Regions from separate parts of the Micromonospora sp. WMMB235 genome, predicted to be linked through region 2. Evidence: riboswitches for the same ligand, from Rfam matches in the RefSeq annotation. Region 2 holds a riboswitch; the other holds the start of a gene.
The links. Region 2 has a riboswitch for glycine ahead of gcvT (glycine cleavage system aminomethyltransferase GcvT). Riboswitches for the same ligand answer to the same signal wherever they lie in the genome.
Positions count from the first base shown of each region.

Region 1: it holds a riboswitch for glycine, as region 2 does, so the genes downstream of both, gcvP (aminomethyl-transferring glycine dehydrogenase) here and gcvT (glycine cleavage system aminomethyltransferase GcvT) in region 2, are expected to answer to the same signal.

Region 1 covers NZ_MDRX01000001.1:986,406-991,626, reverse strand. Annotated here, with positions in the region: gene gcvP (aminomethyl-transferring glycine dehydrogenase) at 1-1,991, opposite strand, end outside; glycine riboswitch at 2,065-2,155, opposite strand; gene BFV98_RS04185 (NAD-dependent protein deacetylase) at 2,213-3,055, opposite strand; gene BFV98_RS04180 (NAD(P)H-binding protein) at 3,144-3,800, shown strand; gene BFV98_RS04175 (DivIVA domain-containing protein) at 3,850-4,530, opposite strand; gene BFV98_RS04170 (globin domain-containing protein) at 4,527-5,221, opposite strand, start outside.
Region 2 covers NZ_MDRX01000001.1:6,990,375-6,995,595, forward strand. Annotated here, with positions in the region: gene BFV98_RS31125 (collagenase) at 1-1,399, shown strand, start outside; gene BFV98_RS31130 (LysR family transcriptional regulator) at 1,508-2,470, shown strand; glycine riboswitch at 2,576-2,665, shown strand; gene gcvT (glycine cleavage system aminomethyltransferase GcvT) at 2,804-3,931, shown strand; gene gcvH (glycine cleavage system protein GcvH) at 3,964-4,341, shown strand; gene glyA (serine hydroxymethyltransferase) at 4,348-5,221, shown strand, end outside.

The DNA.
Region 1 (5,221 bases), 6.0 Mb from region 2:
CCGTCGACGTACACCTGACCGCCGGCGTCGTGGACCTTCGCGCACAGCTGGGCGATGCCGGTCTCGTACACGCCGTGCGTCGACGGGTACGTCACCATGATCGCGGCGAGCGCGTCCCGGTGCTTGTCGATCTTCGCGTCGAGGTCGACCAGGTCGACGTTGCCGTCGGCGTCGCAGCCGACCACCACGACCCGCATGCCGGCCATCACGGCGGACGCGGCGTTCGTGCCGTGCGCCGACGACGGGATCAGGCACACGTCGCGGTGGCCCTCGCCGCGCTCCCGGTGGTAGCCGCGGATCGCCAGCAGCCCGGCCAGCTCACCCTGCGACCCGGCGTTCGGTTGCACGCTGACCGCGTCGTAGCCGGTCACCTCGGCCAGCCAGCCCTCCAGCTGCGCGATCAGCTCCCGGTACCCGGCGGTCTGCTCGTCCGGCGCGAACGGGTGCAGGTGCGCGAACTCCGGCCAGGTGATCGGTTCCATCTCGGTGGTGGCGTTGAGCTTCATCGTGCACGACCCCAGCGGGATCATGCCGCGGTCCAGCGCGTAGTCGAAGTCGGCCAGGCGGCGCAGGTAGCGCAGCATCGCCGTCTCCGAGTGGTGGCTGTGGAACACCGGGTGGGTGAGGAAGTCCGACGTGCGGGCCAGCCCGTCCGGCAGGGCCGCGTCGGTGTCGCCGTCGAACCCGTCGACGCCGAACGCCCCCCACACCGCCTGCAGGTGCGCGGGCGTGGTGGTCTCGTCGCAGGAGACGCCGACCCGGTCGGCGTCGACCAGCCGCAGGTTCACGTTGCGCGCCGCGGCGGCTGCGACCACCTCGGCGGCCCGGCCCGGCACGGTCGCGGTGACGGTGTCGAAGAACGCGACCTCCGCGACCTGCACGCCCCCGGCGCGCAGCCCGGCCGCGAGCCGCGCCGCCGCCTCGTGGGTACGCCGGGCGATGGCGCGCAGCCCGTCCGGGCCGTGATAGACGGCGTACATGCCGGCCATCACCGCGAGGAGCACCTGGGCGGTGCAGATGTTGCTGGTCGCCTTCTCCCGGCGGATGTGCTGCTCACGGGTCTGCAACGCCAGCCGGTACGCCGGGTTGCCGTCGGCGTCGCGGGACACCCCGACGAGGCGGCCGGGCAGCATCCGCTCCAGGCCTGAGCGCACCGCCAGGTAACCGGCGTGCGGCCCACCGAAGCCCATCGGTACGCCGAACCGCTGGGTGGTGCCGGCGGCGATGTCGGCGCCGATCTCGCCCGGCGGGCGCAGCAGCGTCAACGCCAGCAGATCCGCGGCGACCGTCACCAGCGCGCCCACGCCGTGCGCCGCGTCGACAAGCGCCCGGTGGTCGCGGACCGCGCCGGAGGCGCCCGGGTACTGCAGGTGCAGGCCGAAGAACTCCGCCGGCAGCTCGTCACGCTCGACGTCGACCACGCGCACCTCGATGCCGAGCGGCTCGGCGCGGCTGGCGATCACCGCGACGGTCTGCGGCAACGCGTCGGCGTCGACCACGTACACCGGGCTCTTGCTCTTGGACGCGCGGCGCGCGAGCGTCATCGCCTCGGCCGCGGCGGTGCCCTCGTCGAGCATCGAGGCGTTCGCGGTGGCCAGGGCGGTCAGGTCGGTGACCATGGTCTGGAAGTTCAGCAGCGCCTCCAGCCGGCCCTGGCTGATCTCCGGCTGGTACGGCGTGTACGCGGTGTACCAGGCGGGGTTCTCCAGCACGTTGCGGCGGATCACCGCCGGGGTGTGCGTGCCGTGGTAACCCAGGCCGATCATGGACACGGCGACGGTGTTGCGCGACGCGAGGGCGCGCAGCTCGGCGACAGCCTCCCGCTCACTGGCCGGGGCGGGCAGGTCCAGGGTGCCGTGCCAGCGGATCACCTCGGGGATCGCGGCGTCCATCAGCTCGTCGACGGAGCCGTAACCGACGGTGTCCAGCATCCGGCGTTCGTCGTCGCGGCCGGGGCCGATGTGCCGGTCGGCGAACTGCTCTGCGGTCATGCGCTGCGCTCCTTGGTGGGGCGAGGTCGACGGGTCGGCCTCCCCCTGAGTCGCGCTGACGCGCTCCACAGCGCCTGCCCACGTGGTCCTTTTGCCTGAGAGGTTCCGGGGAGAATCTGCCCCTTCGGCGCCGTCGGATCGACGGTCTCTCCCACGTGGGTGGTACCGGCACTTCCCACGCTACCAGCGGGCGTGTTTCCGGCTCATGTCCCGGGGGTTGATCACACCGGCGCCGGCGCCGCCGCCACCCGGTCGGCCAGCGCGCACAGCGTCGCGCCCAGCGGCGCGTCCAGGCGCAGTGCCGCGTACCCGTCGCCGCGGGTGACGCCCTGGTTGACGATCGCCACCGGGATGCCGTGGCGGGCCGCCCGCAGCACGAACCGCCGCCCCGACATCACCGTCAACGACGACCCGAGCACCAGCAGCGCCCGGGCCCGCTCGACGAGCGCGAAACAGTCCGCGACGCGGGGCGCGGGAACCGTCTCGCCGAAGAACACCACGTCCGGTTTCAGCATGCCGGTGCCGCAGACCCCGCAGTCGACGGCGCGGAACCCGGTCACCGCCTCGTCGGGCAGGTCCACGTCGCCGTCGGGGTTGACGCGCGCCACCCGCGCGTCGAAGCCCGGGTTCGCCTCGGACAGCCGCCGGTGCAGCTCGTCGCGGCCGGTGGCGTTACCGCAGTCCAGGCACGTCACCTCGTCGAGGCGGCCGTGCAGCTCGATCACGCCGGTGGCGCCGGCGGCGGTGTGCAGCCCGTCGACGTTCTGGGTGATGATCCCGCCGAGCAGCCCGGCGTCCTGCAGCCGGGCCACCGCCCGGTGCCCGTCGTTGGGCGCCGCCCGGGCGATGGTCTGCCAGCCCAGGTGGCTGCGCGCCCAGTACCGCCGCCGGGCCAGCGGATCCCGGGTGAACTCCTGGTACGTCATCGGGGTGTGCCGGCGCGCCGCGCCACTGGGCCCCCGGTAGTCCGGAATGCCCGACTCGGTGGACAGGCCCGCGCCGCTGAGCACCACCACGTCACCGGCGGCCACCAGCCGCGTCAACTCCTCGAACGCCTCACTCACCCGTCCATGCTCCCTCGCCGGACCCCGCACCTCCCACCCGTACGGCGGTCGCGCGGCGGGGTGCGGCCAGGCGGGCTAGGTTGAGCCCATGCGCGTCGTCATCGCCGGAGGGCACGGAAAGATCGCCAAACTGCTGGAGCGGGAACTGGCCGGACGCGGAGACACCGCGCTCGGACTGATCCGCAACCCCGACCACGCCGCCGCGCTGCGCGCCGCCGGCGCCGAACCCGTCGTGTGTGACCTGGAACACACCGACGTCGACACCCTCGCCGCCCACCTGGCCGGCGCCGACGCTGTCGTGTTCGCCGCCGGCGCCGGACCCGGCAGCGGCGCCGCCCGCAAGGACACCGTCGACCGCGGCGCCGCCGTGCTGCTCGCCGACGCCGCCGTACGAGCCGGGGTACGCCGCTACCTGCTGGTCTCCTCCATGGGCGTGGACACCGCCCCCGCCGAGGGCACCGACGACGTGTGGGCGGCGTACCTGCGGGCCAAGAAGGCCGCCGAGGACGACGTCGCCGCGCGGGACCTCGACGTGACGGTGCTGCGGCCCGGCCGCCTCACCGACGACGAACCCGCAGGCCGCATCACCCTGGCCCGGCACGTCGAAGCCGGCGCGATCAGCCGCGCCGACGTGGCCCGGGTGCTGCTCGCCCTGCTGTACGCCCCGGCCACCGCCGGGCACACCCTGGAACTCGTCGGCGGAGACACCCCCATCGCCGACGCGATCGCAGCCGTCGCCGCCTGACACCCGCCGGCGCGTCCCGGCCCGCCGTGACCACGGGCCGGGACGCCGCTCAACGCTGGTGCCGCGACAACGCCGGCTGCGGCGCGGTCCCGCCGCCCTGCGGCAACTCCCGGGCGATCCGCTCCATCGTGCGCGACAACTGCTCACTGCCGTCGTCGAGGTGCCGGGCCGCCGCCTGCATGTGCGAGATCATCATCTCGCCGAAGATCCGCAACGCCTCCCGCGTCGCCACCGAGTCGTCGAAGCCGCTCCCCGCGGTACTGCGGTACTCCGTCACCGCCCGCTCGGCCTCCCGCTTCGCCTCCTCCGCCGCCGCCCGCATGTAACTCTCGTACTGGGTACGGGCGTACTCGGCGACCCGGCGGGCATAGTCGTGGGCCTGCGCGATGATCTGCTCGGCCTCCCGCTGCGCCGCCGACAACAGGTTGACCTCCTTCGCCGCCGGCGCCACCGCCGCCTCCGTGCTCGGGATCACCCCGTGCCGGTGCAGCTCCAGATGGTCGTTGAGCCGCTCGTTCTCCGCCCGCAGGTTCGCCACCTGCGCCGCCAGCAGATCCAGCTCGTCGGCCACCTGCAACCGGAACCGGTCCACATCGGTCTGGTCGTAGCCGCGCCGCGTGAACGCCGCCGACCCGAACTCCCACCGCCGGACCCGGTCCGAGGTCAACCGCACCTGCACCGGACCGGACACCTGCTGCGCGTCGTAACTGCTGATCGGACCCGCGCTCACCGGCTCACCTCCGACTCGTCAGCCCCCGTCATCGTCCGCCACGCCGGGCCGTACCAGTGCTTGCCGTAACCCTCGTGGTGCACCTGGCCCGGCTGGAACCCGGCACCGGTCAACGCCGCCACCGAATGACCCACCATCTCGTCCGAGCCGCACACGTACACGTGCCGCGACCGCCAGTCCCCGTCGGCCAGCACCCGGTCGGCGATGCGCACCGACTCGCCCGGCCGGGCCGGATCCGCACCGGCCACGTACGACACCCGCAGCCACGGATGCGTCGCCGCCAGCTTGTCGATCGCCTCGCTGTCGTAGAACTCCGTCCGCGAACGGGCACCCACGTACAGGTCCACCCGCCGGCCCGAACCCTCCGCCGCAACCTGCTCCACCAGCGCCTTCACCGGCGCCCAGCCGGTCCCACCGGCCAGCAGCAGCAGATCCGACGACCCGGCCTGCCACAACGTCAACCGGTCGCCCACCGGCGACGCCAGGTGGATCTGGTCACCGGCCGCGCACCCGTACACCAGACGCGACGACACCACACCACCCGGCGCGGCCCGCACGTGCAGCTCCACCGTGCCGTCCGGACGCGGCGCGTTCGCCGGCGAGTAGTACCGCCACGACCGCACCGCCGGATGCGACACCCCGATCGACTGGCCGGGCGTGAACGGCAACAGATACTGCGGGCGTACGGTCA
Region 2 (5,221 bases):
CGCCCAGCTGACCAGCTCTGTCCTGACCATCAACTACACATGCAGCCCGTCGATCAAGATCGTCGCGCAGGACATGACCTCGGCTGAACTGAGCCAGTCCTGCACCAGCCTGAAGGGCCAGGACGCCTACTTCCACAGCCTGGTCGCAGACAGCGGGCCGGTGGCAGGCGATGTCAACACCGACATCGAGGTTGTCGTCTTCAACTCGAGCACCGACTACCAGACCTACGCGGGCGCCATCTACGGCATCGATACGAACAACGGTGGCATGTACCTGGAGGGCAACCCGTCGGACCCCAACAACCAGGCAAGGTTCATCGCCTACGAAGCCGAGTGGGTCCGGCCGGCCTTCCAGATCTGGAACCTCAACCACGAGTACACCCACTACCTCGATGGCCGGTTCAACATGTACGGCGACTTCAGCGCCAACATCACCACACCTACCATCTGGTGGATCGAAGGCTTCGCCGAGTACGTCTCCTACTCCTACCGGAACGTCACCTACACCAGTGCCCAGAGCCAGGCGGGCAACCACACCTATGCGCTGCGCACGCTGTTCGACACCACCTACAACAACGACCAGACGCGCATCTACAACTGGGGCTATCTGGCCGTGCGGTACATGATGCAGTCCCATCGGCCGGACATGACGACAGTGCTCGGATACTACCGATCGGGGGCATTCAACGCCGCCCGCACGTACCTCACCAGCACCATCGGCTCACGCTACGACGCCGACTTCGACGCCTGGCTGACGCGCTGCGCGGCAGGGGATTGCGGCGGGAGCACCACGCCGCCCCCGACCAACCAGCCGCCGTCCGCCTCGTTCACCGTGGCGACCAGTGGGCTCACCGCCACCTTCACCGACCGGTCCTCGGACGCCGACGGCAGCATCGCCTCCCGGCAGTGGGCCTTCGGGGACGGGAGCACCTCGTCGGCCGTCAACCCCAGCAAGACCTACGCTGCGGCCGGCACCTACACCGTCTCGCTGACGGTCACCGACAACCAGGGGGCGACCGCGAGATCGTCCCAGACGATCTCGGTCACGACGGGTGGCGGCACCACCGTGCCGGAATGCAGCGGCACTGACACGCGTACCCTCGACCGCAACTGCCAGCGCAGTGGACGCTCCGCGACCGCGGGCAACTACGACTACCTGTACATCTACCTGCCCGCCGGCGTCAGCACCCTCACCATTGCCGTGGCCGGCGGCACGGGCAACTGCGATCTCTACTACAGTCCGTCGAGCTGGGCCACCACCAGCAACGCCACCCGCTCCTCCGCCGGGGCCGGCAACACCGAGTCGCTGGCCATCCCCAGCCCGGCCGCCGGCTACCACTACATCAGCCTCTACGGGAAGACCGCCTGCTCTGGCACCACGGTGAGCACGCGCTACTGAACCACATGTGATGGGTATGAGTTCGCCGCCCGGCGGGAGTTGCCGGGCGGCGCGCCCGCCTGGCCTGTGGCCGCCGCGCCGCCTGCGGCCGCGTGCATAATCTCGGTCATGGGCATCGATGTGCGCCACCTGCGGGCGATCAGTGCCATCGCCGAGGCCGGAAGCGTGACCGGCGCCGCCGCCCGCCTGGGCCTGTCACAGCCCGCGCTGACGGCCCAGGTGCATCGGATCGAGAAGACGGTCGGTGGGCCGCTGTTCGTCCGAAGCCGTACCGGTATGCAACCGACCGAACTCGGCAAGCAGGTGCTCCAGCGCGCCCGCGTCGTGCTGGCCGAGGTCGACGCGCTCGTCGAGGACTTCGGCGACCGGCACCCCATTCCAGGTTTGCTCCGACTCGGCACCGTCCACATCGCCTGCGCGGGCAGCCTCGTACGCCACGTCGCGGAAGCGTTCCCGGATCCGGAGATCGCGCTGCAGATAGAGCCGTCCTCGCGACTGTTGGTGGAGGCGCTCACCCGAGGCCAGTTGGATGCCGCGTTGCTGGGCATCCTTGAGGGCTTCGAGCTGCCGATCGGTCCCACGCTCACCAGCCGGCCACTGATCCCCCGTTACCCGATCTTCGTCGCCATGTCCGCCTCCCACCCGCAGTCCCACCACGAGCAGGTGCGGCTGGCCGACCTGAGAAACGAATCGTGGGTGTGTCCGCCGGGGCCGGACGACGGCTCACTCGCCTCGCTGCGACGGGCCTGCCGCGCCGCAGGTTTCGAGCCGAAGATCCGGTACGAAGCGCCGAGTGGCGCCGCGCACCCACTGGTGGCCGCCGGAGACGGTGTCCGGCTGGTCGACCCGACCTGGGCCCCGGCCGCCGGGACTCGGGTGCTGCCGCTGCGCGGGGAGCCGCAGTTGCTGGCCAGGCTGATGGTCGTCTGGCGGCGCGATGCGCTGACCTCTGCACAGAGCAGCGCTTTGTTCCAGGCCATCACCCGGGCCTACCTGGATCACGTCAACGACAACGCTGCCTTCGCCCGATGGTGGCGGGCCAATCCCCACGCCCATCCCGCAGCGTCGTAGCGATCCGACGGCGATATATAGGCATCAGCTATGGGCAGGATGATGTTGACGCGGTATGTGCCGTCACCTAACCTGCGAATGGCCCACAACTACATAGACACCATTCGAACCTGCACGGGAGAGACTCCGTTCATTCGGAGCGCCGAAGGAGCAAACTCCCAAGAAACTCTCAGGCCCCATTACCGTGCAGGCGAGGTGACTCTGGAAAGCAGACGACCGTCGTCTCACCCACGGTGCAAGCCGCTGACGCAGCGGTGAAGCTCTCAGGTCAATGACAGAGCGGGAGGCAACCGACCGTTCGACGCCGCGTGCGTCGGGACGAGGAGCGCCCCCGTGCACCAGGACCCTGCGGCTCTGCTCCGCTCACCTCTGCATGCATCACATATAGGACACGGAGCTCGATTCACCGACTTCAGCGGCTGGCGGATGCCCCTTCGCTACGGAAGCGAGCTCGCTGAGCACCGCGCCGTACGCGAACAGGCCGGCCTCTTCGACCTCAGCCACATGGGGCAGCTCGAGGTATCGGGGCCGGAGGCCCCGACAGCACTGAACTACGCTCTGGTCGGGCACCTGTCTGCCGTACCGATCGGTGGCGCGCGCTACACCATGCTCTGCGACGCCGCCGGCGGGGTGCTGGACGACCTCGTTGCCTATCGCCTCGCATCGAACCGGTACCTGCTGGTCGTCAACGCCATCAACACACGCGTCGTACATGCGGCCATCAGGACCCGTTGTGCGGACTACGCGGCCTGGGCCGCCGACCGCACGAACGAGCGGGCGATCATCGCGGTGCAGGGGCCGCGCGCCGCCCCCATCGTGGAAGCCCTGACCGGTACGGGACTCACCCGGCTCCGCTACTACACCGCAGCGCTACTGGACATCGACGGTCGTCCAGCCGTCGTCGCTCGTACCGGCTACACCGGCGAAGACGGCTTCGAACTGCTCGTACACGCCGAAGACGCGGTGCGCACGTGGGAAGCAGCGCTTGTGGCCGGTCGGCGTCACGGCTTGACGCCCACAGGGCTGGCGTGCCGCGACACCCTCCGCATCGAGGCTGGAATGCCGTTGTACGGCGCAGAGATCGGCCGTGACGTCACCCCGTTCGATGCCGGGCTGGGGCGGGTGGTGTCCTTCGTCAAACCAGGCGACTTCGTCGGACGAGCCGCGCTGGCCGAGGCCCACAAGAGCGGCGTTACCCGTCGGCTCGTCGGCCTCGTCGCGTCCGGGCAGAGAATTCCCCGAGCGGGCCAGCAGGTGGTGACGCTGACCGACGACGGCCATGGTGCTGATCCGGTCGGCCTCATCACAAGCGGCACCCCTTCACCCACATTCAAACGGCCGATCGCGATGGCCAGCATCCGTGCCGGCACCAGCGACAGCATCCGGCTGGCCGTGCAGATCAGGGGGACCACCGAGCCGGTCGAGATCGTCCCTCTTCCGTTCTACCGTCGTCCGCGGTGATCCGCGGCCATTCCTTGCGAGGGTTCAGCGTCATGAACGTACCGGAACACCTGAAGTACAGCCTCAACCACGAGTGGGTCAACGACTCGGTTCAGCCGGCCGAAGTAGGCATCACCGCGTTCGCCGCCGAAGCGCTGGGTGATGTCATCTATGTGCAACTGCCCGAGCCGGGGAGCCACCTGACTGCCGGTGACGTGTGTGGAGAGGTCGAGTCCACGAAGTCGGTCGCGGAGCTGTATCTCCCGGTCAGCGGAGAGGTCGTCGCCGTCAACGAGGCGGTCATCGCCAATCCGGGCCTGATCGGCGCCGATCCGTACGGCAAAGGCTGGCTCCTGCGGGTCCGGCTGGCGCAGATGCCTTCCCTGATGTCGCCGGACGAGTACCGCGCCTTCTCCAACGAGTCGCGGTAGGCCCCGATGGCAGCCTTCGACGATGATCTGGCCGACCTCGACCCCGCCGTCGCCGAGGCGATCGGCCGGGAGCTACGCCGGCAACACGAGACCCTGGGCATGATCGCCTCCGAGAATCTCGCGCCCCGAGCCGTCCTTCAGGCGCAGGGATCGGCCCTCACCAACAAGTACGCGGAGGGCTACCCGGGACGGCGCTACTACAGCGGATGCGAGCATGTCGACGACATCGAGCGCCTGGCGATCGACCGGGCCAAGCGCCTGTTCGGCGCCGCCTACGCGAACGTGCAGCCGCATTCCGGATCGCAGGCGAACGCCGCCGTGATGGCTGCTCTGATCGAGCCGGGTGACACCATCCTCGGGCTCGACCTCGCTCACGGCGGTCATCTGACCCATGGCATGCGCATCAACTACTCGGGGCGGCTGTACCGGGCCGTGAGCTATCGCGTAGGCGCCGAGAACCACCTGATCGACATGGATGAGGTCCAAGAGCTGGCGCGCGAGCATCGGCCGAAGCTGCTCATCGCCGGCTGGTCGGCCTACCCTCGAACGCTCGACTTCGCCCGGTTCCGGCGGATCGCCGATAAGCTAGGCGCATACCTGCTCGTAGACATGGCACATTTCGCCGGGTTGGTCGCGGCCGGTCTGCATCCCAACCCGGTCCCTCACGCCCATGTCGTCACCCTGACCACGCACAAGACCCTCGGCGGCCCCCGCGGCGGCACCATCCTCAGCGCCTACACCGATCTCGCGCGGAGGCTGGACTCGGCGGTCTTCCCAGGCCAGCAAGGTGGTCCGCTGGCGCATGTCGTGGCTGCGAAGGCAGTGGCCTTTCGGATCGCCGGAGAACCGCAGTTCCAGGATCAGCAGCGGCGCGCCCTGA